DNA from 4 places in the Selenomonas sp. oral taxon 136 genome. Region 4 is predicted to be linked to each of the others. Evidence: riboswitches for the same ligand, from Rfam matches in the RefSeq annotation. Region 4 holds a riboswitch; each other region holds the start of a gene.
What was found. A riboswitch is a leader RNA that binds a small molecule or an ion and turns the genes downstream of it on or off. The one in region 4 is predicted to bind cobalamin.
Positions count from the first base shown of each region.

Region 1: it holds a riboswitch for cobalamin, as region 4 does, so the genes downstream of both, AXE86_RS01970 (ABC transporter substrate-binding protein) here and AXE86_RS00930 (TonB-dependent receptor) in region 4, are expected to answer to the same signal.
Region 2: it holds a riboswitch for cobalamin, as region 4 does, so the genes downstream of both, AXE86_RS01895 (TonB-dependent receptor plug domain-containing protein) here and AXE86_RS00930 (TonB-dependent receptor) in region 4, are expected to answer to the same signal.
Region 3: it holds a riboswitch for cobalamin, as region 4 does, so the genes downstream of both, AXE86_RS10660 (DASS family sodium-coupled anion symporter) here and AXE86_RS00930 (TonB-dependent receptor) in region 4, are expected to answer to the same signal.

Region 1 covers NZ_CP014239.1:432,912-436,054, reverse strand. The annotation lists gene msrB (peptide-methionine (R)-S-oxide reductase MsrB) at 1-578, shown strand, start outside; cobalamin riboswitch at 681-920, shown strand; gene AXE86_RS01970 (ABC transporter substrate-binding protein) at 1,124-2,086, shown strand; gene AXE86_RS01965 (radical SAM/SPASM domain-containing protein) at 2,076-3,143, shown strand, end outside.
Region 2 covers NZ_CP014239.1:411,546-414,688, reverse strand. The annotation lists gene AXE86_RS01900 (TIM barrel protein) at 1-680, shown strand, start outside; cobalamin riboswitch at 840-1,075, shown strand; gene AXE86_RS01895 (TonB-dependent receptor plug domain-containing protein) at 1,362-3,143, shown strand, end outside.
Region 3 covers NZ_CP014239.1:2,217,283-2,220,425, reverse strand. The annotation lists gene AXE86_RS10670 (hypothetical protein) at 1-219, opposite strand, end outside; gene AXE86_RS10665 (LysR family transcriptional regulator) at 194-1,138, opposite strand; cobalamin riboswitch at 1,437-1,612, shown strand; gene AXE86_RS10660 (DASS family sodium-coupled anion symporter) at 1,926-3,143, shown strand, end outside.
Region 4 covers NZ_CP014239.1:206,390-209,532, reverse strand. The annotation lists gene AXE86_RS00935 (TrmH family RNA methyltransferase) at 1-728, shown strand, start outside; cobalamin riboswitch at 821-995, shown strand; gene AXE86_RS00930 (TonB-dependent receptor) at 1,236-3,143, shown strand, end outside.

The DNA.
Region 1 (3,143 bases), 230 kb from region 4:
GTGCAGAAGACGATCATCAGGAGTATCTCGAGAAGCATCCCAACGGTTACTGCCATATCTCCCCTGCGCTCATCGCTGCGATGCGTGAGAAACGTGCGGAAGCCGAACCGATGGGGGAGAAGAAAAACGTGCGTCATGATGAAAAGCCGACAAAGGCTGAACTCAGAGAACGTCTCACGGATCTGCAGTACGCCGTTACCCAGGAGAAGGCGACAGAGCCGCCCTTCCGCAACGAATACGATCACGAGTTTCGTGCGGGTATCTACTGTGACATCACGACGGGCGAGCCGCTTTTTGTCTCCACGGATAAATATGACTCGGGCTGCGGCTGGCCGGCGTTCTCACGTCCAATCGATGCGGCACTGATTGCAGAGCAGGAAGATCGCTCGCACGGCATGGTGCGTACCGAGGTTACGGCGACGAACAGCGGCGCGCATCTCGGACACGTATTTGACGATGGCCCCGCCGCAACGGGTGGGCTGCGCTACTGCATCAACAGTGCGTCCCTGCGGTTCATCCCGAAGGAGGACATGGAGGAGGAGGGCTATGGGGACTATCTCTATTTGCTGGAAAAATAGACTCGGAAAGATCCCAGCGTATTGAGATGATTCGTAAAATATCCCTTTGTCGTATTGACAAGCGATTCTTCCAATGTTACTATAAATGCGTTTTATGAAAACTTTATATGAAGTGGATCAGGTATCGGCGCGAACTGCCAGGTCGTTTGACAGTTTGCAGAGATATAATAGAGAATCCGGTAAGGAAACGTATTTTCCCATCAAGCCGGAGCGGTCACGCCACTGTAGCAGTGAGCAAACCTGCATGGGGACATTGTCTCCGCCACTGAGGGATTTCCCTCGGGAAGGCGCAGGTGCGCGAGGAACTGGAGCCAGGAGAACTGCCTGATTGACAATCGCCGTTTGACCTGCGAGTGATAGGGATGGGGATTCCAGTGTGTCTGCGGATACAGCGTGATCCTTTGTTGTGTGAAAAACCCCTTCTGTGTATGCAGGAGGGGTCTTTTTATGCACATCTTCTCTTTTGCATGCAGGTTCATCGGTGCAGGATGAAGAAAGGTGACGAAGAATGAAGCATGCAAAGAAACTGCAATACGCATATACCCATGCCTTATAATTGGCTGCTCTATGCGCTCCTTGTCGCGGGCTGTCTTCTCCTTCTCACTGGCTGTGGAAACGGGACGCGGGTGGAGTCGGATGGGGATGCGTTCTATCGCGGAACGGATGATACCGGGGCGGAGGTCGTTGTCACGGAAAGACCGCATCGGATCGTGTCGCTGGGACGAGGGATGGATGAGATTCTCCTTGGGATTGCTCCGCCGGAGCAGATCGCGGGGCTCACCTCCACGGTGGATGATCCGGGAATATCCTGCATGACGGAAGAGGCACGCGCCGTATCCGTCAAACTCAAGGACAGAAGTCCGGAGCGCGTTGCGGCACTGGATCCAGACCTTGTCCTTGCGATTGACGGCATACCGAAGGAGCTGGTGGACAGCCTGCGCGATTTGGGGATTCCCGTCTTTGTCTCACGTACGCCGAATAACCTCGAGGACATCTTTGCGCGCATTGAGACGGTTGGACGCCTGATTGGACAGGAGGAAAATGCCGCCGCACGCATCGCCGAAAAACGTGCCCTTCTCGCTGATGTGGAGCGGCGCGTTGGAGACATCCCGGAGGAGGAGCGCCCCATCGTCGTTGCATTTGCGTTCAGCGGTGTGTTTGGACGCAAGGATGGGCTCTTTGACGATATGTGCCGCCGTGCCTCCCTGCGCAATGGTGTGGCGATGGCGGGGCTGACGGCGACGACTGCGGTCTCGATGGAGCAGGTGGTGGCACTCAACCCCGACGTATTTCTCCTGCCGACGTGGAGTACAGAGGGGAAAACGACGGAGGAATTTCGCGAAAAACTCTGCAGAGACCCCTTGTTTATCCATGTGAAGGCCGTGCAGGAAAATCACCTCTATGTGGTTCCGGATCGGTATCGTTACAATACTTCACAGAATGCGGCAGATGCTGTCTACGCATTGGCACGCGCTGTCTATCCGGAGCGCTTTGCCGATGAAAAGTAAGGGCATCGGGGCAGTACCGCTGCGCATGCTCGTCATGAGCCTTACCGGAAGTTGTAACCTTGCGTGTCGCTACTGCTATGCCGCAGCGCAGGACAGACGCACGATGACATGGGAGACGGCGCGGCGTGCCATCGACCTTGCGGCGACGGGCAAAATGCCCTTTATCCTGCAGTTCTCGGGGGGAGAACCCCTCCTTGCACTGCCGCTGCTGCGTCAGATGGCAGACTACGTGCGCAGCAAGCGTATCCCGGCACGCATGGATTTGCAGACCAACGGAACATTGCTGACCGAGGAGACGGCGACTTTTCTGCGTCGTGCGCGCATTGGGATCGGCGTCAGCCTTGACGGTAGACCTGCTGTGCACGATGCACTTCGCTGTTATCCTGACGGCAGAGGTACGGCAGCGGATGTTGTCGCAGGGATTCGTCAGCTTGCGCAGTGCGGCATGGAGATCGGCCTGACCACAGTCGTCACAGCGGACAATGTTACAGAGCTTTCCGGTGTTGTCGAGATGGCATACTATCTCGGCAATGTGCGCCGTGTGGGCTTTGATCTCCTGCGGCCACAGGGGCGTGGCTCTGCCGTTCGCAGCGCACGGGCCGAGGACATGGCGCAGGCGATGGAAGCGGTTTTTGCGCTGAACCGCAAACTCGGGCGAATGATCGGCCACTCTATGGCGATTAGCCAGATGGAGCAGGCGGCGTGTCTTGCCCAGCGCACAGGCAGTGGATTTTCCCACTGCCATGCGATGAACGGGGCGGGGGTACACGTTGACGCGCTTGGAAATATCTACGCCTGTTCCTCCTTTGTCGGCGATGCGCACTTTCTGCTCGGCGATGTGGAACGTGGCATTGATGTGCAGCGCCAGAAAGAGGTGGCGCAGGAGATGCAGAATGCTATGGCGTTCTGCAGGACGTGTGTGGATTTTTCCGCCTGCGGCGGCGCGTGCTATGCACGCAGGGCTGGGCAGGGACATCCCGCCGCCTCCACTGCCGAATGTGCACTGAAGCGTGCGGCGATGAAGGAGTCGCTGAACGTAGTTGTACAATGCAATAAG
Region 2 (3,143 bases), 210 kb from region 4:
ACTGGGTGGAGGGCTGGCGGGAGAATCTGCGGCGGGCGGCAGAGTGTCAGCCGCAGTATCTCGTCTTCCACGTTGCACATAACTGCACATCGGAGATGTATACGCGCATGTTTTCTGTCACGGATGAGGACGTCGTTCGCGCGGCCATCGAGCTTGTCAATGCGATTGCCGGCGAGATACCGAGGGGCTGCAAACTCCTTTTTGAAAATCTCTGGTGGCCGGGACTGACCTTTCAAAAACCGCAGCTCGCCGCTGAGCTCTTGGAGCGCGTCAGCTATCCCGACACGGGCTTTATGCTCGACACGGGGCATCTGATGAACACGAACTTGGATCTGCAGAGCGAGGCGGAGGGTGCGGCATATGTGCAAAAGGTCTACCACGAGCTTGGAGCATTGGGTAAGCGCGTCTATGGCATTCACCTGCACCAATCCCTCTCAGGGGCATATACGCGGGAGATGATGCGTCGGCATGTAGGATGGAAGACATCGCTCGACTGGCAGGCGGCGATGGACTACGTCATGCATGTCGATCAGCATCAGCCGTTTCATACCGATGCGGCACGCCGTATCGTCGAGACTGTCCAGCCAATGTATCTCGTTCACGAGTTCCAGCATCGTTCCCGTGATGATCTGGCGAGTAAGCTGCGCATACAGCAGCGCGCCGCAGCGCACGACCGATAGATTCAGGTTCACTGCATGGTGTGTCTTTTCCCTTTTATCGAGCACTGCTTTGTCATGTATTCGTAGTGCTCTATATTGGTGTTTGGAGTTGTTAGTATATTTGCGCTTGACAGGACAATAAATTCGTATTATAGTACGATATGTCGAATTGCTGGAAAACTGAATATTATCGAATTAGGTGTCAAAGACTTAATAGAGAATTCGGTGAAGGCTCTATGGCAGTATGCCATGCAGACCGATGCCGAAGCGGTCCCGCCACTGTATCAGCGAGCGAGCCTGCAGGGCGTGCAGAGATGATCTGCCGCCCCGATTTGCCACTGGAGGAATGTCCTCTGGGAAGGAGCAGGTGAACGATGACCTGGAGCCAGGAGAACTGCCTAGTTATGAATCACTGCTTGTACCTGCGAGTGACGGGGAAGGGATTCTATCGTGAGCGTATATTGTGCGCCCAAATCATATTTTTTCGTGAGTCTATCCCCTTTCTGTATCGCAGGAAGGGGATTTTTATTTCCATGATTCATGCCATGCATCAAAAAGATGCGTCAAGATGCTTGTGCCGAATTTATCAGTGCTTCCGGAATATACTTTTCTCTGACTGACGAAGTGCATCCCTTCGCAGCAGATGAATAGATGGTGTATTGCCCTGCAGTAATGTGTAATGTTTTAGGAGGAGATTACGAGATGAAGAGATTGGGGTCAAGGAAGAAGCTAGGAGCAGCTCTGACAGCAGCCCTCAGTGTAAGCGTGCTGTCCCTGGGCGGTCATGCATTCGCAGCCGATGTGAGTGATACGGCAGATGAACATGCTCTGGGGGAGACGGTCGTCACGGCGACAAGAACCCCGAACAAGGAACTCAAGACGGATGCAAATATCACGGTGATTACAGGCAAGGATATCGAGCGCCGCCACTACACCGACCTCACGCAGGCGCTGCGCGATGTGCCAGGCGTTACGGTCAATGCGTATGCACCGGCGGGATATAACAACAGCAGCAAATTCTACATCAACGGGTCGGAACATGTGGTCTTTCTGATCGATGGTGTCCGCCAGAACTATGCGGGGGGCTTTTCGGCCTCTTTGGCATCTGCGATGAAGGATCTTAGCGGCATCGACCGCATCGAGGTGCTGCACGGCTCGGCGTCAACGCTCTATGGATCGGATGCGAAGGGCGGCGTTATCAACATCATCACGAAGAAGGCATCGGGGATGAAGACGACGCTCGGCATCGGCTACGGCAGTTATGGACGTCAGCAGTACAGCATCGCGAATGCGGGCGGTGAGCACGGATGGGACTGGCGCATCAAGTACCAGAAGGATAAGAGCGGAGACTTTTCGGATGCGCACGGCAATACGGTGCCGTCTCATCTGGATGCGGACTCGGTCAATCTTCACCTCGGCAAGGATCTGAGCAAGGCATCCTATCTTGCCTTCAATCTGCGCTCATACAAGGACTCGGATCGCTATCAGGCACTCTATGAAAAGCAGCAGGGGCTCAATGTCAATCGCGGGAACTATGATTATTTGGATGGCGATTTGATTTGGAATGTGAAAATCAATGACACGACCAAGAACCAAATGAGTATCTCGCGCAGCAAATATGATTATGATACTTTCACCCATGGCATGTGGACTCCTGCGGGATCCAGTTATGATTTTAGTGATTCGACATGGAGATTCAGCGACCAATTCGACAAGAAGCTCGGCAACCATCTGCTGACGGCTGGCTTCGAATTCATAAAGGATGATACGACGATCAAGAACGGCGGCATTGTGAGCATCGATGATCGTACGCTCATCAACCGCTCCTTCTATTTGCAGGATCAGTGGAGCATCCTTCCGACGCTGAAACTCACAGCGGGTATTCGTCATGACAGCAACTCGTCCTTTGGCAGTCACAACAGCCCGAGTGTCAGCCTCGGCTATGACATTGATCCGATGACGCACGCCTATGCTTCTTACAGTGCGTACTTCATCACGCCGACGCCGAATGAACTTTATGCGCCGACATACGGCAATCCAAACCTCAAGCCCGAGTCCGGCAACACGAAGGAGATCGGTATTGCCCGTGACTTTGGCAGAGGTCTCAGCCTCACGGCGAGCTACTTCAAGCGCCACTCGAAGGATCGTATCGGTTACCATCCTGTGACATACGTGAACATCAATGTCGGCGATGAGGATGCCCATGGCTGGTCGCTGCAGCTCGCGAAGCGCGTTGACTCGCATCTGCGCGCGCGCCTCGGTTATACACGGACGCATGTCGGCAAGACGGAGCAGAGAGGCGTGAATGCAGACGGTTATCTGCCCGAGGATCAGTGGAACATCGGTGTCGACTACCGCAACCGTGCATTCGATGCGTCGCTGCTTGCCCGCGGGATCGTTGGACGCCCGGGACCGGTACGCGGTGCTTTCCCGACGGATAATTACTGGGTCGTCGATCTTGCGATGAACTATCAGATTGCCGAC
Region 3 (3,143 bases), 430 kb from region 4:
GATCGTTTCCTCCGCCGTTCCAAGCACGTAATCCTCTGCCCGCACAGCAGCATAACGGAACCGCCCGCATGCACCGATCTGCATTGCGCGATGGTAGATGGAGCGAAAACAGATGAGTGCCCCCGCTGCGACAACGACGAGATCACGTCGCGCCCACAGGCGGTCGAGACTCGTGTCAAAGTCCCGAATTTCCTCAGCGAGAATCGGCTGCATCGACATCCTCCTCATCGTGAAGCAATTCCTCTCCGCCCTGGTTTCCGTTCTCCTCCCCAAGGATGTCAAGGAAGAGATTCATTGCGGGGCTGCGCCATTTATTCCGATGAACCCCGTAGTATGATGTTACAGTCATCGGATCCGACTGCGCTGCAGACAGCCGGCCGAGAGCCATGCGCTCCCGCACCGCATGATCCGGCAGCAGCGCAATCCCCATATCGTTTTCAACCAGATTGATGATGGTCTGCGTGCTTCGCAGCTCAATCATATTCGTAAACGAGATCCCCCGCTGCCGCAGATAGTCGTCTGCCAGCTGCCGAATCTCACCCGGATGCGGCATCGTGATCAGCGGCATCTCGTTGATCTCCATCTCCCGCTCACGAAGGTTCGGGCACCATACAGCTGCACCAACCGAGGTATAGAAATGCACGGGGCACTCCTCAAACACCCGGAACGCAAGGTTCTCCTTGTCTCTCTCCTGAATCGTGTATGCAAGACCGACATCGATCTGCCCGTCACGGAGTGCCGCAACAACATCACGGCTCGTGAGTGAACGCAGACGCAGATCAACACGCGGTGCATGCCCATGCAGACGTTTGAGCAGGGGCGGCAGACGGAAGCAGAGCAGCGACTCCGGCGCGCCGACTGTGAGCGTCCCCTGATAGGCGGCAACACCGTATTGAAAGCTTTTGACCTTCTTCACTGCAGCAAGCACCTCGTCCACATACGGAATCAGTTCCTCTCCCGCCTTTGTCAGGATCATGCGCCGCCCGCTTTTCTCAAAAAGCGGTACGCCCGTCAGCTTTTCCAGCTGCGCGATGTGGAACGTAATCGTCGACGGCGTGTAACTGAGGAGACGCGCCGCCTTTGTAAAGCTGCCCGTGCGTACAATTGTCTTGAACGTCGTGAATATCTTTAGCTCCATCCGTATCTATCCTCATTGGCAAGTACGAAATACTCAAAAAAATGTAGAGAAGAAATCGTTCATTGTAAAATGAAATTGGACACATAAAAAGTCGAACATACAAAATCGCTCCGGCAAAACACCTTTGCCAAGACCAGTATATTCGACGCTCATTCTACCATAAAATACCGCGTATTCAAACATCTAAACGTCAATCAGCGCATACAGTCAAGCCGATGGTTCAACTCCTTTCGCCTCTCTCTTGACAATAGGCAGAAGCAGTGATATTCTTCCTCACGGAAGCCATCATCACGACAAACAGCATACTGATGAATTAGGTGTCGCAAGACTTAATAGAGAAGCCGGAAGAGCCGGCGCAGTCCCGCCACTGTGTCAGCGAGCGAATCTGCAGAAAACGTCACTGAGGAAACTTTGGAAGGCGCAGAGGAGCGATGAACTGGAGCCAGGAAGAACTGCCTGATCGACGATCACCGTCTGACCTGCGAGCGACGGGAAGGGGATCTGTGTCTTGCGCTGGATCGATCCGCATCTTTGCGGTGACCTTTCGACGGCGGTTTTATGCGCTGTGACGCTGCACGCGGCAAGGCAAGGATATTTTGCAGTCTCTTCTCTCATTTGCAGAAAGGGGCTGCTTTTATTTGCGAACGTTCAGGACGCAGAACTGCCCTCTTCCCGCCGGCCTCGGACGTATGCTCTGCAAATCTACAGCTTCCATGGGCGTCGCAGGAAATGCTTTCGGCAAAAGGGGACTGCGGCGGAGAACTCATATTTTTGATGGGGTGAACACATGAACACGAAGAGAAGAAATGCACTCATCACGATCGGCGTCGGACTCATCCTATGGTTCCTGCCGGTTCCTGACGGAGTCACAGTACTCGCCTGGCATTTGCTTGCGGTCTTTATCGCGACAGTGCTGGGCTTTATTCTGCATCCGCTGCCGATCGGCGCGGTGGCCTTCATCGCGATTTCCTTCTCCGCATGGACAGGCCTGCTAAAGACGTCCGATGCTTTGGCAGGCTACGGCAACAGCACGATCTGGCTGATCGTCTGTGCGTTCCTCTATTCCCGCGGCTTCATCAAGAGCGGACTCGGCAAACGCATCGCTTTCCGCATCATCGAGGCAATCGGCAAGAGCGCGTTGTCGCTCGGCTATGCCATCGCCCTGAGCGAGCTTGTGATCTCGCCCGCAACGCCCTCGGCCACAGCGCGCGGCGGCGGCATTCTCTATCCAATCGTGCGTTCACTCGCGGAGGCTCTAGGCTCAAAACCCGGTGAGAGCGCACGCCGCATCGGCACCTACCTCATGCAGGTCGGCTACCATACAGACGCCGTGACCTGCACGATGTTCGTGACCTCGATGGCGGGCAACCCGCTCTGCGTGGCGCTCGCCGAGAAGACGCTGGGCGTTCAGGTCACGTGGATGGGCTGGGCGAGCGCTGCAATTGTGCCGGGACTCATCGCGCTCCTGCTCGTCCCCTATGTCATGATGAAACTTTCGCCGCCCGAACTCGTGCGTATTCCCGACGCCAAGGATCTGGCACAGCGTGAGCTTTCTGAAATGGGGCCGATGAGCCTTGCGGAAAAGGGACTTTCCGTCATCTTCGTTGTCTCTCTCGCACTCTGGGCAAGCTCCGGCCTCACGAACATCGACGCGACACCCGTTGCCATGGGCGCAGTCTGCCTCATGCTGATACTCGACATCATCAACTGGCAGGACGTCATCCAGGAAAAGGGTGCATGGGACGCGATGTTCTGGATGGGCTCTTTGATGACACTCGCTTCGGCTCTCGCAAAATCGGGCATCATCACATGGATCGCCAATGGTGCGGGCGCGGCGATTTCCTCGCTCGGCTTCGGTTGGCTTATTTCCTGCCTCATCATCCTGCTCTTCTACACCTACATCCACTACGCCTTCGCCAGTGTCACGGCACGCATCAGTGCCCTCTATGCGGCATTCATCGCTGTCAGCGTCAGCGTCGGTGCACCGCCCCTTTTGGTCGCCATC
Region 4 (3,143 bases):
TGGTGGAGGGACTACGCCTTGCCGAGATGGCAGCGCGCTCAGACGGACAGATCCTACACGCCGTATTGATGGAGCGTGCCTTGGCAGCGGAGCGAGCTGCCATACTGGCAGAGCAGCTGCATCTGCGCGGCGTGCCGGTTAACTGTGTCCCGCCGCGGCTCTTTGCCGCCTGCGCGGAGACGGACGCGCCGCAGGGAATCCTGCTGCTGATGCAGCGTCCCCCCCGCAGATCATTGACCGATCTCGTACACGCGGCGGAGAAAGTACCGTTTTATCTGGCTCTTGATCGTGTGCAGGATCCCGGCAACGTCGGCATGATTCTGCGCACGGCAGATGCAGCGGGCGCAGCGGGCGTGATACTCCTGCGCGGCTGTGCGGATGTATACAGCAGCAAGGTCGTCCGTGCAACGATGGGCTCTCTGTTTTACGTTCCCTTTATCAGCGGCGTCGATGATGAGGAACTCCTGCGTTTCGCACAGGAGCAAAGCCTATATCTCTATGCGGCTGCGTGCGACGCCGATGCTGTGACGCATTTTGCAGCGGATCTGTGCCGCCCCACGATTGTCGTCCTCGGCAACGAGGCAAACGGTGTATCGGAGCGCCTCTTGGGCGCGTGTCAGCACCTCTACGTCCCAATGTGCGGGCAGGCGGAGTCGCTCAACGTCGCCTCGGCCGCCACAGCGATCCTCTATGAGTCCATGCGTCAGCGCAGCTACGCAGGGATATAATAGATATAGTTTTATCACATAGAACTATAAAAAGATTCTTTTATATTATTGACAAAATAAACTAATTTGTAATATCATAAGAGTGAAAAAATTCATATTGTAAGGAAACAGGTGTCGAAAGACTTAATAAGGAATTCGGTATAAGCCGAAGCGGTCCCGCCACTGTAAGAGGAGCCCCGTCATCGTATGCCACTGGAAGAAATTCTGGGAAGGTTTGACAGGGTGAGGAATCTGAGCCAGGAGAATTGCCTGCTTTAACATCACCGTCGATTCGGACGTTGTTCGGAATCGGTACCTGCGAGCGATGGGAAGGGGATCATCTCTGCTTCTTTGTGAAGCAGAGTATCTTCGGCAGGTTTGTTCTGCCGCCTTTTTGAAATGATATGACCGCCTTCGTTCAGAAGGCGGTATTTTTTTGAAAGGAGAGTCCAGTATGTTCTATACTATTGACTGAATATAATGACGGGATTATTTATTTTGGTAATTCTACAGAAATGAGGATAATCTATGTTGTCTCGATGGAAACAAAGACGGCTTGTGTTGGGCGTTATGGGTATGCTGTTGTCTGGTGCGCTGCTTCATCCGATGATTGCCGCAGCAAGAGGTACCGCAACTGATACTGGCGGGGAAGAAGAACAGGCATCTGCCATGGTTCATATGGAGCCGACATCATCGAGTCCTCCGTTGAAATATAGCACTTCTGATATCACCGTCGAGGCGAAGCGTCCCACATGGGAAGATATTCTCTCCCCCGGCACCGTGACCATTATACGCCCGGAGGAGTTCAAGGGCGAACAAAAGACACTGCCTGACTTTCTCAAGATGGTTCCCGGCGTGCATGTACGCGAGGTGCAGGGCAAGGGGCAGTATACGACGGTCACCGTACGCGGCTCGACGGCAGCACAGGTCGGCGTATTCGTCGACGGCGTGCTGACGAATCTCGGCGGCGATGCGGCGGTCGATATCTCGACGATCCCCGTCAGCAATATCGAGCGCATCGAAGTCTACCGCGGCTACATCCCGGCTCGCTTTGCGGGCACCTTCATCGGCGGCATCATTAACGTCGTGACGAAGAAACCGACGGGCGCACATGGATCCGCCGAGATTGGACCGAGCTCCTTCGGCGGGAAAAAAGCCTCCGTTGAGATCACAGCCCCCCTAGGTGCCGGCAGCCTGCTTTTTGGCTACAATCACGAATCGCGTGATGGTGACTTCCCCTACCGCAGCTATGCGGCGGAGCAGTTCTATACAAATACCGACATTGGACGACAGATCGTTGCGACACGGACAGAACTCCAAGGCTACCTCGCTATGACACCGGCAGGGAAAGCCGCGTTTGATATCGCACATGGCGCCGGAGCATGGCAGCAGAATGTAGATGATTGCATCCAGTGGCTGGAGGACAATGGGGGCCGGTTGGTTACTGCTGCGGATGATCCGCACCGCCGGCGGCAATACAATGACTACAGCAATTCGGATCTGCTTGTCAAATGGCAGAATGACGATTGGATGATCAAGGGAACATACAAGACTGTCGATCGGCATCTGCCCGACAGTCTCTGGGTCGATTATCGAAGTTATTTCGATATGATTCAGCCGGGGCTTCTCGTTGATAAATACGATCTCTATAAATACGACAAGCGGCATCAAAAAATCAGTGCAAAGGAGCTGCTCGTACAGCGCCGCTATATAGGAAAGAACTATGAATGGGGCTGGATGGTCGACTACCTCACCCAGAGCAAGGATTACCGCGCCGAGAATATTCACGACGGTCTGCGATACATGATTAAGATTCCCATGCGGGAGTGGAGCCGCTATCGCTCGAAGAAATACAATGTACAGGTGGACGGCACCTATCAGCTCAGCAAGAACAATATGCTCGACTTCCAGATGAATTACTCTCACGAGCGCATGAATATTGACGGCGATGGGCTTAATGAGGTCATCGATGACGTGCAGGCGGGTATCGGAAATCTCTGGGCACAGATGCGCAACCAGTTCGATCAAAATATCTTTAACTTGCAGCTGCAGGATACAATTACGCTTGACAAGAAGCGTTCATGGCAGCTGACGCCTGCCATCCGCTACAATCGTTCACAGATTATAGGATACAGTCAGTTCGGTCGATTCAATCCACTCAAAACATATCGCTGGGTTCACCCGGAGGACAGTCAGGTGGATTCCAAGGTGACATGGCAGCTCGCATTAAAAAAAGAATTCAACAACCACTTTACGATGCGTATGACGGGCGGCACCTACTTCCGCCTGCTCAATATGTACGAAATCGCAGGTGACGGCGCAGGAATCATGCCGGCTCCAATGGATTACAAGGGGAGCGGCGCGAAATTTCCACAGCCCGAGTATGGCAAGCAGTTTGATCTCAGTGCCATTTGGGACGGCAAGTTCCTTGGGGCA